3 regions of the Terrabacter sp. C0L_2 genome follow, and region 1 is predicted to be linked to each of the others. Evidence: riboswitches for the same ligand, from Rfam matches in the RefSeq annotation. Region 1 holds a riboswitch; each other region holds the start of a gene.
The links. Region 1 has a riboswitch for cyclic di-AMP ahead of U5C87_RS09615 (C40 family peptidase). Riboswitches for the same ligand answer to the same signal wherever they lie in the genome.

Region 1 (3,265 bases):
GGCGACGACGACGGTCTCGACGCCGTCGACGCCGCCCTCGCCGGATGGGCACGGACGATCGCCCGCGACCCGAACGCCACGACGGCCGCCGACCTCGAGCCCCTCCGGAGGGCGGGCTTCGACGACCGGCAGATCTTCGCGATCACCGCGTTCGTCGCGCTGCGTCGTGCCTTCTCGACGGTCAACGACGCGCTCGGAGCACTGCCCGACCGGCAGCTGCGCGACGAGGCACCGGCCGGGGTCGACGCCGCCGTGTCGTTCGGCCGCCCGGCCGCCGACGAGGCGTCCTGACCGAGGGCGTATGCCGTCCCGCCCGGTGGGTGCGCCTCAGACGGTCTGCGTGGCCACGCCGCGAAGGAGGGCGAGGTAGTCCTCGACGGGACGCGCACCCGACACGGCGGCATACCCGTTGGCGACGACGAAGGGCGTCGACGTGACGCCCATCGAGCGGGCCTGCTGCTCGTCGGCGCGCACCTGCTCGGCGTACTCGTCGGACGCGAGCACGGAGGACACGCGCCGCTCGTCGAGGCCGCACTCGGCGGAGAGCCGCTGGAGCACCTCGTGGTCGTCGATGGCCAGCCCCTCACCGAAGTGGGCGGAGTGGAAGCGCTCGACGGCCGCGGACCGCAGGGCCGGACCGCCCATCTCGCCGGCGAGGGCGCAGAGCCGGTGGGCGTCGAAGGTGTTGGCGCGCACGGCGCGGTCCCAGTCGAAGAGGAGGTCGTCGGCCTCGGCGACCTCGCTCGCCTTGGCGTTCATGAGCCGGCCGGCACCCGCGTCGCCCCCGTGCCGCACCGAGAGGTGCTCGCTGACGGGTACCGCCCCACCCACGGGCACGTCGGGGTCGAGCTCGAACGACCGCAGCCGCACCGTGACGTCGTGCGGGCGCTCGAAGGCGGCGACGGCGGCCTCGACACGCCGCTTGGCCACCCACGAGTAGGGGCAGACCAGGTCACTCCAGAGGTCGAGCTCGATGAGGGTCGTGGACTCGGCGGCAGGCTGGTCGGTCATCAGCTCAGTCAACCACGGGTCCGAAAAGCGCTGCACCCCCACCGGTGACCGGTGGGGGCGCAGCGAACAAGCGGAGGGGGCGGCTCAGAAGCGGCCGTAGCCCGACGGGGTCGTCCAGATCGAGTGGTTGCCGATCACGGTGCCGGTGCGCTGGGCGTCGATCATGCGACCGGGGCTGACGTAGATGCCCACGTGGTAGGCCGGCGAGCCGAAGAAGACGAGGTCTCCGGGGCTCGGGTTGCTGACGCGCGTCGCGGCGGCCTGCTGCGCCGACGCCGTGCGCGGGATCGAGATCCCGGCCTGGCGGTAGACGTAGGAGGTGAAGCCGGAGCAGTCGAAGCCCGACGGCGACGAGCCGCCGTAGACGTACGGGACGCCGAAGAAGGACTGCGCGATGCCGACGATGCCGCTGGCGGTCGGCGCCGGTGCGGGTGCGGGGGCGTTGAGGGCGACACGCGTGGCCGACCGCGAGGCGCGCTCGGTCGCGGCCTGGCGCTCGGCGGCAGCCTTGGCAGCGGCCTTCTTCTCAGCGCGAGCCGTCTTGACCTGGATGTCTTCGATGACGACCGGCTTGACGTTGGCCTGCTTGAGCGCGGGCTTGGCGAAGCCGATGGCGGAGAGGGCGTTGCCGGCCTTGAGCGTGCCGACGGCGGGGCCGACGGCTGCGGGGGCGGCGACGGCGCTGCTCGAACCGTCGGCTGCGTTCGCCGTGCCGGCGAACGAGGCGACGAGGCCACCCGAGGCGGCCACGATCGCGGCACCCTTCACGGCGGGCTGAGCAGACTCCTTGGCGATCGTCTTGAGCTCTGCGATCGCGTTGAATCGACCGGGGGCGCGGTGGCGCCCGGGAACGTTCTGAGCCACGGTTGACCTCTCGACGCCTACGAGGTGAGCTGTCGGGTTCGGGCTTGAGGTACTGCCCGGCCTTCGCTCGGACCAGGTTCGGTCCACGGAGGGCTTCACCCCGAGGGCGTCTCTCGACGTCCGGAGAAAGTGGTTCCCCCGCTCCTGCCATGCGGTTCGTGCTGAGCCTCGGGTCGATGGCAGGACTAGGCGGTTCGACCCACGGCACTCACTCGACGGGGAGAGCAAGTGGGGCCAACCGTACCCAAGACCCCCAGCCTTGTCACCTCCGAGTTCCCACTCGTCACAGAATTTTTCCGAGGCTCTCGAGGGGCTCGTGGCGCGCTGTGGCAAGGACTGACAAAAGGGTCCGGCAGCAGGGGGCAAACCCCCACAGACCGACCCCCGCCACAGCGGGGAACGGCCAGGACCGACCGGCGTCAGGCGGCCTGGCAGAAGACGTGGACGGCGACGTCGTCGGGCAGCGACACGCCCGTCGAGGGCTCGCTGCCCTCACGGACGGCCACGACGCGGCCCCCGTCCCGCACGACCTCGACGCGGGCCCCGGGCACGACGCCGGCGCTCGTCAGCAGCGCGAGCGCCTCGGGGTCGACCTGCACGGGCTCGCCGATGCGGCGGATCGTGACGACGGCCGGGGCGTCCTTGACCGCCGCGGTCAGGGTGCTGAGGCCGGTGAGGAAGTCCTCGTCCTGGCGCACACCGAGCTCGTCGAGCCCCGGGATCGGGTTGCCGTAGGGCGACTCGAGACCCTCGCCGATGAGGCCGAGGATCTTGCGCTCGACCTTCTCGGACATGACGTGCTCCCAGCGGCACGCCTCGTCGTGGGCATACTCCCACTCGAGGCCGATGACGTCGACGAGCAGGCGCTCGGCGAGCCGGTGCTTGCGCATGACGCGGGTGGCGAGCAGCCGGCCGTGGTCGGACAGCTCGAGGTGCCGGTCGCCCGAGACCGCGACGAGCCCGTCGCGCTCCATGCGGGCCACCGTCTGCGACACCGTGGGACCGGAGTGGCCGAGACGCTCGGCGATGCGCGCGCGCAGGGGGACGATGCCCTCCTCCTCGAGCTCGAAGATGGTGCGCAGGTACATCTCGGTGGTGTCGATCAGGTCCGTCACGGTCATACCTTCTCAGAGTCGGAGAGCGCTCAGGGACCGCTCGTCGCAGCGCCGCGGTCGCCGACCCGGGTCGGGTCGTGCCGAGGCACCCAGATGCGCAGCCACCCCGCCCCGACGACGGCGCCCACGCCGAGCACGACGGCGGAGGCGCCGAGGGACATGATGGCGCTCAGCCCTGACAACGCCAGCGGCCCCGCTGCCCTTCCCAGGTCGGCGCAGAGGCGCCACCCGCCGAGGAACTGCGCGCGCCCGTCGGCCGGCGACGCGTCGGCCCC
Region 2 (3,265 bases), 1.4 Mb from region 1:
GGCAGCGCCCGGGTCCGCGTCATCACGGGCGGGAGACCCATCGTGAACGGCCTCCGCCGGCGACACGTCCCCGGTGCCCGCCTGGCGTGGGTGGCCACGGGCGTGGCCGTGCTCGTCACGACGGCCGGGTGCGGCACGTCGGGGGCGAGCTCCGTCGCGGCGCAAGCCCGCTCCGGGGACCGGAAGGGGTACGTCTCCGGCGACGGCAGCGTCGAACGGGTCGACGCCGCCGACCGCGGCCCGGCCCTGGCCCTGGCCGGACCGACCGTCGACGGGCGCACCTGGTCGCTGCAGGAGCACTCCGGTCAGGTCGTCGTCGTCAACGTGTGGGGCTCGTGGTGCCCGCCGTGCATCACCGAGACCCCCGCGCTCGAGAAGGCCTACCGGACCCTGACCGCCCGGTACCAGGACGTCGCGTTCATCGGGCTGGACACCAAGGAGGGCCCCGAGTCCGCTCTCGCGTTCATCCGCGCGAACCACGTCCCGTACCCGTCGCTCGCCTACGACGGGGGGCAGCGGATGCTGTCGCTCAACGGCAAGGCCGCCGCCACCCCGACGACGTTGGTCCTGGACCGCCAGCACCGGATCGCGGCCCGCGTGCTCGGGCCGGTGACCGCCGCGACGCTGGGCGGGCTCGTCGAGGACGTGCGGGCCGGATGACGCCCACCGACCTGACGGCCGCCCCGGTCCTGGTGGCACTCGGCGTCGCCGCGCTCGCTGGCGTCGTCTCGTTCGCGTCCCCGTGCGTGCTGCCGCTCGTTCCCGGCTTCCTCGGGTACGTGACCGGGCTGTCCGACCAGCCGCTCGCTGACCGCCGCCGCGGTCGGATGGTCCTGGGGGCGCTGCTGTTCGTGCTCGGCTTCAGCACCGTCTTCCTCGTCGGCGCCGGGATCGTCGCGGCCGCGTCCCTGACGCTGCAGGAACACCAGTCCGGCCTTCTGCGAGTCAGCGGCGCGGTCGTCGTCATCACCGCCCTGGTCTCTCTCGGGGTCGGCCGCTCCTGGTCGCTGACGCCCCGGTGGCGCCCACCCACCGGGCTGGGCGGTGCGCCGCTGCTCGGCGTCGCCTTCGGGATCGGGTGGGGACCCTGCCAGGGCCCGACACTCGCGGCGATCCTCGCCATGGCCGCTCCCCTGTCCGCGCAGTCCGGCACGGTCACCCGCGGCGTCGCCCTCGCCCTCGCCTACTGCCTCGGCCTCGGCCTTCCCTTCCTGGCCATGGCAGCCGGGTACGAACGAGCGAGCCGAGCCAGCGAGTGGCTGCGTCGACACCGGCAACCCATCCGGCTGACCGGCGCCATCGTCCTGCTCACCGTCGGGACCCTCATGCTCGGCGGTCTCTGGGAACCGGTCATCACGTGGCTCCAGTCACGCCTCATCAACAACTTCCAGACGGTCATCTGAACGCCCTGACCAACCGTCCCCGCCACTCCCCCCAGCCGCACCACCTGCGCACCGAGACCTCGACCGAAAGAAGGACCGACCGACACCCTCCACACCCTCCACACCCTCCACCACCCATGACATGACCGACCCGACCGGGCCCACGGCCCGACGGACATCCCTGAGCAGGCGAGCTACCCGTCGTACTCGCCCTGCACCCAGCCCACTCCGGGCACTCACCGAGGCGCCGAATCCTGCCACCTCGAGGAGTCCACACCCACCACGCACGGCAGGAACGGGGAAACCACCACCGGACACGCAGCCGCGACGTCCTCGGGGTGAAGCCGACGCTCACGCGCCGGCCGGGTCACCACCTCCGACCCGAACCCGACAGCTAACCCCGCAGGCGCGAGAGAGGCCACCGATGAACACCACCCGACGTCCCGGCCGGCACCGACCCCCCGGCAAACCCAACCCGCTCACCGAGCTTGGAACCCTCGCCCGCGAGTCCGCGCAGCCTGCCATGAAGGGGGCCGCGATCCTTGCCGCCACCGGCGGGCTCATCAGCACGCTGGCCCCGTCGGCCTCGGCCGAGAGCAGCTCGAGCGCCAGCGCGCCCGCCGTCACCGGCCCCGCCTCCGCGACGACGTCCGGCAGCGCGACGGCAGTGCCCGGCATGACCGCCCGGCCGGCGCTCACCTCGATCGGGTTCACCCCGAAGCCGAAGGCCGTGAACGCACCGGCCGCGACGGTCATCACCGACGTCGCCGTGCAGCAGAAGCGCGACGCGGCCCACCGGGCGGCGGCCGCCAGACGGGAAGCGCAGGCCCGTGCCTCCCGCGACCAGGCGCGACGAGCGCTGAGCGGGTCCGCGTCCGCGGACACCAGCGTGGGCGTCTCCGTCCCACGCGCAAGCGCAGGCGGTCGCTCCTCGTACAACTGGGGATCACCCGGGCAGTGCACGTGGGGCGTGCTCAACAAGTGGTACCAGTCCGAGGGCTACTACCCCGGTGGCTGGACCGGCAACGCCCTCGTCTGGGGCACGCGAGCCGCGGACGCCGGATACACCGTCAGCGGGACGCCCCGGACGCGGTCGGTCGTCGTGATGCAGCCGGGCGTGCACGGCTCGTCGAGCGCCGGTCACCTCGGCTGGGTCACCGCGGTGAACGGAGACCAGGTCACCATCATCGAGATGAACGCGCTGGCCGGACCGTTCAACTACAACACCCGAACCGTCACGGACATCAGCGGCATGCAGTACATCTACGCTCCGTAGGACCGCTGCCACGACCGGGCCTGCGGGCGCCCCCGCTCGACGCGGGGGCGCCCGCACGCGGGCTGCGGCTCGACCGACATCGTCGGCTCGCTGCACCCAAGGCCCGGTCAGCCCGGTCAGCCCGGTCAGCCCGGTCAGCCCGGTGGGCCATTCCAACGGGGATGGGCAGGGATGCATGTTGCCTGCGTTTCGCCCCGCATCTCAGGTCCGTCGATGCCACCGCCCAGGTGGGCCTCCCCGTCAGGAATCTCGAAGGGCCCTCTGGACATGTCTCACGCCTGTAGCTGAACCCGTGAACAGCCATGGCATCATCTCGGCCATGCGACGGAGAACGACTGAGTCAGCCCTCGAGCGCACGTCGCCGGTCGCTCCGCGGTTCTACACGCTGAGCGACGTCGCGACCCTGCTCGCGAGCACCGAGGCCCAGGTGTACGCGTTCGTGCGCACCGGGGACCTGCCCGCGATCAAGATCGGCGGCCGCGGCCAGTGGCGCATCGAGATCACGGTGCTCGACCAGTGGATCGCAGACCAGTACGAGGCCACCAAGGTCTACGTCCTGGAGCACCCGATCCTCGATGCGTCGCGGAAGGCCGGACCGCGCACGGTG
Region 3 (3,265 bases), 1.3 Mb from region 1:
GGTCGCGGCGGTGTCGGCCTCGTCCTCCTCGAGCACGCCCTGGATGTTGTGCGCGGGCGAGATGCGGATGCCGACGCGGTCGGCGCCGATCGCCTCGGCCACGGCCTTCGTGATCTCGACGGTCAGGCGCGCGCGGTTCTCGGGCGAGCCGCCGTAGGCGTCGGTGCGCTGGTTGCTGCTCGGGGCGAGGAACTGGTGCGGCAGGTAGCCGTTGGCGGCGTGGACCTCGACGCCGTCGAGCCCGGCCGCGACGGCCTGACGCGCAGCGTGGACGAACTCGGCCACGAGCGCGGGGATCTCGTCGGTCTCGAGGGCGCGCGGGACGGCATACGCCTGCTGACCCTTCGGGGTCACGATCTCGCCCGGCGCGGCGATGGCGCTCGGGGCGACGCTCTCGAGGCCACCCTTGTTGTCGGGATGGGCGACGCGGCCGGCGTGCATGAGCTGGACGACGACGTGGCCGCCGCCCTGGTGCACGGCGTCGGCGACGAGGCGCCAGCCGGCGACCTGCTCGTCGGAGTGCATGCCGGGGGTGTCGAGGTAGCCCTGGCCGACGGCGCTCGGCTGGGTGCCCTCGGTGATGATGAGGCCGGCGCTGGCGCGCTGGCCGTAGTACTCGGCGTTGAGCTCTGTCGGCGCCTGGCCCTCGCCCGCGCGGTTGCGCGTCAGCGGTGCCATGACGAAGCGCTGGGGGAGGTCCCAGCGGCCGATGCGGATGCTCTCGAAGGCCGTGGACACAGGCCTGCTCCTCACGTGTAGGGGGCTGTCGATGACGGTTGGCGGCACCACCGTGATCGATGGAGCCTTCAACTACCTAGTCGACAAGGCGTGCAGGGCGGCGATCATTCCCGCGTGTCCAGGGTTGGGCGTGTGGGCGATCCCACCCGCCTGCGGCGTTCGTGGCGGCAGGTCGGTGGGGACATGACGAAGGGGAGGATGCCGCAGCATCCTCCCCTTCGCGTGCGCTCAGTTCGCGTGGAACTCCGCGGTCATCGACGGACCGTCACGGCGCGTAGATGTACTTCATGCCGGGACCGTCGGTCAGCGTGCGCGTGTTGTAGTTGTACGCGCCGGCGAGGGCGTTCATCTCGATGATGGTGACCTGGTTGCCGCTGACGCCGGTGACCCAGGCGACGTGGCCGACGCTCGAGGAGCCGTGGACGCCGGGCTCCATGACGAGGATCGAGCGCGTGCGGGGCGTGCCGCTCACGGTGTAGCCCGCGGAGGCTGCGCCGGTGTCCCAGACCATCGCGTTGCCGGTCCAGCCGCCGGGGTAGTAGCCCTCGGACTTGTACCACTGGGCGAGAGCGCCCCAGGTGCACTGGCCCGCGGTGGCCCAGTTGTGCGAGGAACGCATGCCGGACGAGGCGCTCGGCACGTTGCCGTTGACCGTCGACTTGACCGACGAGGTGGTGCCGGTCAGCGTGCGGCGGGTCAGGTCCCGCGAGGCGCGCTGTGCGGCGAGCTTGCGCTCGGCGGCCGCCTTCTTGGCGGCGGCGCGCTCGGTCTTGACCTGGACGTCCTCGATGACCTGCGGCTTCGGCTTGGCGACGCGCTGGGCGACGGACTGCTGCACCGCGGGGGCGTAGCCGATCTTCGACAGGGCGGTCGACACGGCGGGAGCCGCGGCGGTCGCGGGGCCGACAGCAGCCGGGGCCGCGGCCTCGGAGCCTGCAGCAGCGACGTTGCCCGAGTTGGGCGACAGGGTGTCGGCGCTCGCCGGGTTGGCGAAGGTGGCGACGAGGCCACCCGTGGCGGCGACGACGGCACCGGCCTTCATGGCCGGCTGAGCCGACTCACGGGCGAGGAGCTTGAGTTCGTTGAGGGGATTGTGGCGGCCAGGTGCACGGTGGCGACCGCGGATGTTCTCTGAGTTCACGCTTGATGCCTCTCCGCGCCTACGAAGTTAGCTGTCGGGTTCGGGCGGAAAGGTGCCCGGCCTCGGACCCGAGAGACGTGACTTCGTCGCGCGGGGGCCAAGGCTTAACCCCAAGGACGTCCGGAGTCGTTGCGCCGGACGCCCGGAGAAACGTGTGGTTCCTCCGCTCCTGTCACAAGGTTTGATCTCTCTCGTCAGGCGGTGACAGGACTAGGCGGTCCACCTCACGAGAGCCCGACCTGGTGGCCGGACTTGGGAAGAGTAAACGAGTCAACTGGCAAATGTCACGCCACGGTAACGACGACGCGCGGGGAACGCCCCTGAATGTCCGGAGTGCGTGCCTATACCCGCGCTTTACCTTGCGTTGGCTGAGACGTGGATCACAGCGGATCGTCGTATCTCGACATGAGGCGGCGGGTAGTCCGCCGGACCCTGGGAGCTGGCCCGACGGCATACCTCGGGTGGTCGCCGCCGCGCGGCCTCAGCTCGTGCCGGTGAGGTGGCCGAAGACCACGACGTTGTCGCGGTACTCGTTGCGGCTGTCGGTCGGCCCACCGCACGTCACGAGACGGATCTCCGCCTTGGTGAAGTCGCCCCGATAGACGGCCTCGGTCGGGAACTGCGTCTTCCTGTAGGCCGCGACCTTGTCGACGGTGAAGCGCAGGTGCGTGCCGTCGCGGCGCGACACCTTGACGACGTCGCCGGCGCGGACCCTGCCGAGCTCGTAGAAGATGCCCGGCACCCCGGACGGGGTGTCGACGTGCGCGGCGAGGACCGCGGGGCCGAGCTGCCCCGGGGTGGGGCCGGCGTCGTAGAGGCCGACCTCCTGGGCCGTGCCAGGCACCGAGATCGTGCCGTCACGCTGGATGCTGAGCGGCACGAAGTGCGACGAGCGCACCCCGATCGACGGGATCTCGATCGACGTCGGCTCGGACGCCTCGAGGAAGTCCCCGAAGCCGTTGGGGTCGCTCGCGCCCGGCTCGGCGCTCGGCCTGGTGCCTGCCGAGGTGCTCGAAGATGGGCCGGCTGACGGTGTCCCGCCCTGACCCGGGGAGGTCGGCGGGCTCGAGGTGGACGTGCCGGCCGAGGGCACCCCGGCCGCCGCAGGCTGCGGCGGGCCGGGGGTCCCCGACGTCCCTCGGAGGCCGAGGACGAGCGCGATGACCCCGACGACGACCAAGACGGCCGTGACCGCGACGGCTGCCCTGACACCCGCGCCACTCACGCCACTTCGGCGGGCGGGGCGGGTGGGGCGGTCACCGTCCGGGGACTGGGTGCGCTCGCTCACGGGAGGAGTCCCGTCGCTCAGGCGCGCGAGCGTGCGCGACGGGCGGCGAAGGCGCCGGACCCGGCCGCGGCGAGCAGGGCGCCGCCACCGACGAGCAT

Region 2: linked by a shared signal. The riboswitch ahead of U5C87_RS16105 (CHAP domain-containing protein) and the one ahead of U5C87_RS09615 (C40 family peptidase) in region 1 are both predicted to bind cyclic di-AMP.
Region 3: linked by a shared signal. The riboswitch ahead of U5C87_RS03795 (CHAP domain-containing protein) and the one ahead of U5C87_RS09615 (C40 family peptidase) in region 1 are both predicted to bind cyclic di-AMP.

Annotation. Positions count from the first base shown of each region.
Region 1 covers NZ_CP143557.1:2,065,123-2,068,387, reverse strand. Annotated here, with positions in the region: gene U5C87_RS09625 (carboxymuconolactone decarboxylase family protein) at 1-291, shown strand, start outside; gene U5C87_RS09620 (DsbA family oxidoreductase) at 328-1,011, opposite strand; gene U5C87_RS09615 (C40 family peptidase) at 1,096-1,875, opposite strand; cyclic di-AMP (ydaO/yuaA leader) riboswitch at 1,878-2,042, opposite strand; gene U5C87_RS09610 (metal-dependent transcriptional regulator) at 2,295-2,990, opposite strand; gene U5C87_RS09605 (MFS transporter) at 3,020-3,265, opposite strand, start outside.
Region 2 covers NZ_CP143557.1:3,503,818-3,507,082, forward strand. Annotated here, with positions in the region: gene U5C87_RS16090 (prolipoprotein diacylglyceryl transferase family protein) at 1-46, shown strand, start outside; gene U5C87_RS16095 (TlpA family protein disulfide reductase) at 43-660, shown strand; gene U5C87_RS16100 (cytochrome c biogenesis CcdA family protein) at 657-1,403, shown strand; cyclic di-AMP (ydaO/yuaA leader) riboswitch at 1,618-1,804, shown strand; gene U5C87_RS16105 (CHAP domain-containing protein) at 1,807-2,658, shown strand; gene U5C87_RS16110 (helix-turn-helix domain-containing protein) at 2,978-3,265, shown strand, end outside.
Region 3 covers NZ_CP143557.1:812,151-815,415, reverse strand. Annotated here, with positions in the region: gene U5C87_RS03800 (alkene reductase) at 1-738, opposite strand, end outside; gene U5C87_RS03795 (CHAP domain-containing protein) at 1,004-1,879, opposite strand; cyclic di-AMP (ydaO/yuaA leader) riboswitch at 1,884-2,076, opposite strand; gene U5C87_RS03790 (sortase domain-containing protein) at 2,361-3,167, opposite strand; gene U5C87_RS03785 (hypothetical protein) at 3,185-3,265, opposite strand, start outside.